Regions from separate parts of the Shewanella sp. SNU WT4 genome, predicted to be linked through region 1. Evidence: riboswitches for the same ligand, from Rfam matches in the RefSeq annotation. Region 1 holds a riboswitch; the other holds the start of a gene.
The links. Region 1 has a riboswitch for thiamine pyrophosphate ahead of thiD (bifunctional hydroxymethylpyrimidine kinase/phosphomethylpyrimidine kinase). Riboswitches for the same ligand answer to the same signal wherever they lie in the genome.
Positions count from the first base shown of each region.

Region 2: another riboswitch for thiamine pyrophosphate. It lies ahead of FJQ87_RS08770 (TonB-dependent receptor); the one in region 1 lies ahead of thiD (bifunctional hydroxymethylpyrimidine kinase/phosphomethylpyrimidine kinase).

Region 1 is NZ_CP041151.1:3,977,853-3,980,058, reverse strand. It holds gene FJQ87_RS17870 (IS4 family transposase) at 1-281, opposite strand, end outside; TPP riboswitch at 1,022-1,146, shown strand; gene thiD (bifunctional hydroxymethylpyrimidine kinase/phosphomethylpyrimidine kinase) at 1,317-2,162, shown strand.
Region 2 is NZ_CP041151.1:1,961,655-1,963,860, reverse strand. It holds gene FJQ87_RS08770 (TonB-dependent receptor) at 1-1,013, opposite strand, end outside; TPP riboswitch at 1,058-1,161, opposite strand; gene FJQ87_RS08765 (YcfL family protein) at 1,234-1,641, opposite strand; gene FJQ87_RS08760 (PaaI family thioesterase) at 1,742-2,176, opposite strand; gene FJQ87_RS08755 (PaaI family thioesterase) at 2,178-2,206, opposite strand, start outside.

The DNA of each region.
Region 1 (2,206 bases):
TCTTCGAGAGCAAGTATTTCATTTATATTTTCAATCGCTTGGGCGGTGCGAGCAAAACCGGCGGCTCTGATCATAGATGGGCTAACATTATCATTGCGGATCAATCGATAGGCTCCTTCGAGTTTGGCATCTTCACCATTACAAGATCTGGCAACCGATTTACCGCTGCCAACCGCCATGTGTTCAGCGACGACGGTTAACCTTGCCGCTCGTCGTTTATCACCTAGCTCAGCATGATGAAAGTGATCATATGCCCATTTGTTCGGGTTAAAAATTGACATTAAAAATGATGAAGTGAGTGAATTTGCATGATCTGATCATCGCCAGTCAAGAAAGTTCCATTTTTTGCTAATAATTTGTGTAGAAGAGACAGATGCAACACCATCTTCAGATTACCTTTGAACACACAGACACCGCCTGATCCCCATTGAAGCGGCCGAGGGCGTTTGGCATAAATTGCGTGAGCGAGGTATGGATACCGAGCTAGCATCAGTCAAACAGGGACGTGCATCTGATGCGCTAGCGATTTATCCAATAAGACTGAGGGGCTTTCCGCTGAATTGGGGCGTCAGGGTGGTTGCAAGGAGGGTAGGACGAGCAGTCCTCCTTGCCCGGGTGTGGGATGGAATCCCACGACTTTATTTCAAACGAAGTTTGAACCTTAACCCCATTTTGGAAAAAGACGCGCTAGCTTAATTTGATGGTATAGAGCCAATACCCAGTAGGTCAGTAATCCCGCGATTATATTTCAAACGAAGTTTGAACCTTAAGCGCTCATGTTGAGCCAACACAGATCAGGTCAGTAATTCCGCGATTATATTTCAAACGAAGTTTGAACCTTAACCCCACTTTGGAAAAAGACACGCTAGCTCAATTTGATGGTAAAGAGCCAATACCAATTAAGCCATAAATGAAAGTGCTAGCCATTAGCTGCAACCTTAATTTGCCCAATTAACCATGAACAACCATTAAAATATTGATAAAAATCATACGATTTTTGAAAGCATAGATGATAGTATGCCCCCATTAGTCGGGGAGCCATTAGGCTGAGATCTACTGCTAAGAGGATGCAATCCTCTTAAGTCACATGAACCCGTTGAACCTGATTCAGTTAATACTGACGTAGGGAACTAATGGTCCTGTGACACACTCATTACGAGTTGTATCAACTAGGGATAGGTAGCAACTGCTTGGCGCGGGTTCATGCTGATTCATGGCTTTCATGGTGATGCACATGGCGATGCGTATAGTTAGCAGGGCTTGTTACCACTTATCTCACTTGGCTATTTTTCCTCTGCGTTAACGAGGAAATACTTATGCCTGCGTTAACCCCTAAAGCTCCTGCCACATCCATAGCTAACACCCCGATTGTTTTAACCATTGCCGGTTCCGACAGTGGTGGCGGCGCGGGTATTCAAGCGGATATTAAAGCGATTTCGGCCACCGGCAGTTATGCCTGCTCTGTGATTACGGCATTAACGGCGCAAAATACCCAAGGCGTGTCTGGCATTTACCCCATCAGCAGCGATTTTGTCGAGCAGCAATTAGATGCAGTATTCACCGATCTTAATGTGGCTGCGGTTAAAGTGGGTATGCTCAGTGATGCCAACATTATTCGCTCTGTGGCCAAAAAACTCATTCAATACGCGCCGCGCTTTTTAGTGGTTGACCCTGTGATGGTAGCGACCAGTGGCGATCTGCTGCTGCAAAGCTCGGCCATCGATTGCCTTAAGGCTGAATTACTGCCGTTAGCGGATGTGATCACCCCTAACTTGCCAGAAGCCGCTGCTCTCATTAATAAGGACGTGCCAGCTAGCGAAACCGCTATGACAGCCATGATAAGTGAGCTGCGTGCATTAGGCGCTAAGTCAGTGTTACTTAAGGGCGGGCATTTAGAGCAAGATCAAAACAGCACAGATTTATTGATTTTAGCTGACGAGATTATTCGCTTATCGGCCGCGCGCATCAACACCTGCAACACCCACGGCACAGGTTGCACCTTATCGGCAGCCATCGCCTCTTACTTAGCCCAAGGCCATGATTTACCCGCAGCTGTCGCCCTTGGCAAAGATTATATTACCGCGGCGCTTATTCATGCCGATGAGCTCAATATTGGCCAAGGCCACGGGCCTGTGAATCACTTCTTTGGTTTGAAAGCCTAACGGCTTGTTTGCCAGTGACTGATGGCGTGATAGCCATGAGCGGT
Region 2 (2,206 bases), 2.0 Mb from region 1:
AAAGTACCACCATCATCATAAACAGCACATTCCAACTGCTGCCAATACTCTGAGTTTGACCAATCGCCATCATAGGCATGGCGCTGTTTAGTATCAGTAAAGCTGCTGATGGATTCAATGCTAAAGCGCGGATCAGCTTGCCAAGATAATTTAAGTGCCGCGCCATTGGTGGTTTGAGTATCGACTCCGGGTTGGTCGGTATTAGTATAAGTACCGTTACTGTCTAGCGACCAAACATCATAACCATTATCAAAATTACCGTGCAGTAAGGTTAAATCCGCTTGTAAATCATCATTGATATACCAGCGTAATTTAGCTTTAACTGAGGTTTCATCGCGCTTATTGGTATCATCACGGCCAAGATAGCTATTTTCCATAAAGCCATCTTGCTGATGGGTTTGCACTGAAATGCGCCCAAGCAGGCTATCGTCTTGATTAAGTGAGCCGCCAGCATAGGCACCTAAGGTCCACAAATCATCGGTACCTAAGGTGAGTTCAGTGCCAGCCTCAGGTATGGCACTCGGCTCAGCACTGGTTAAATAAATCGCGCCCGCTAAGGCATTACCACCAAACAAGGTACTTTGTGGACCGCGCAGCACTTCAACTTGGTCGATATCAAATAAGCCTGATGCCATGCCTAACCCAGACAAATCGATATCATCGACAAAAAAACCTACTGAGCTGTTAGGCGCGCCTTGATATTCTTCTTGATCGCCCACACCGCGAATTTGAAAATATCGCGCCCGCGAGCTGCCGCCAGACCAGTTAAGGTTTGGGACACCATTTAAAATATCTTGAAAGTTTTCGCCGCCATCATCTTGTAATTGGGATTTATCAATGACGCTGACGCTAGATTGCACTTGATTGACATTAATGGCGCGAAAATCGGCCGATACCACTAAGACTTCCATCGGCTTATTATCGGGCGCGGTTAAACCTGTGGTGGCAGAGAAGGCATTGCTACAAAAGCTTGTCGATATAGCTAACGACAGCAAAGAGATAGGATATTTCATGGGACCTCAATCTATACTAGGTTGAGATCCGGCAAGACGCGCGAAGGCAATAAACACACCATTCCTACGCCGGTATAAGCCGGATCAGGTTCTAAGGGTTCGTCTATCGACATCTCAGTCAGCGCTGCTGACACCCCTTGGCGGCCGCAAGTATAGCTTAAGTAGTCAGATTGTTAATAGAGCATAATCAGTAAATTACGCCTATTTGTTAAAAATAAACTTATTGAGAGAATACTTCCCGCACATAAATTTCAAAACTAACAGCACCATTGGCTGGCGCCATGGCTTGCACTTGGACTTGTTGTTTACCGTATAAGGTTAACGGGGTCCAAGATGAAGAGTCACCTTCAATCACAAAACCACTGCCATCAAACCAAGTAAATTGATATTGCAGGCTTAAGTCGGTGGAATCTAAGCTAGTGATAGTCGCAATGCCTTGCATCATGCCGCCGATAAGGCGAGTTTTAAGCTCACTAATGCTGACATCACTGCCCACGCTGCTGTTATCAACGCGGGTAATACCACCCGTGGATGCCATTATCCCGCCAGTTCTATGACTGCAAGCACTCATGCCAGCAACAACTAACAACATAGCAAACGCATAACCTAAGCGAATATGGGGTTTCATCAGCATCTCCTGTTCAAGCTAAGCCAGATTAAATAACTCACTTTTACCTACCAATAATACTTACCGCGACTCACTCATGTTAAGCCTTCATCGTAAAACACTAACCTAACAGAAAATGAGCCCGCGCTGTGGCAATTAATTGCTTTCGATTCGACTGCCAGCAATCGATACTCACATTGGCCACACGTCGACCTTGGCGAGTAATACGGCACTCGGCAAAGGTATCTTTATCATAGCCTGCACGTAAGTAATCAATGGAGAAATCCACGACCTTAGGGACGCCAGAGGCTTGCATCAGCACCATAAGTTGCACTATCGCCGCCATTTCCATAAAGCCCGCGATCACGCCGCCATGCAGCGCGGGTAACACGGGATTACCAAGATTTTCAGCCTTAGCCGGCAATTTAAACACTAATTCATCACCAAAGCGTTCAACTCCCATGCAAATGTAATTAGCATAAGGCACTAAGGCTAATATCCGATTAACATCTTGGCTGCGCGCCGCTTGCCTAAGTAATGAGTGGCTATGTTCCATGTTAGTTTCCATCATTGTTACCAAGCTTGT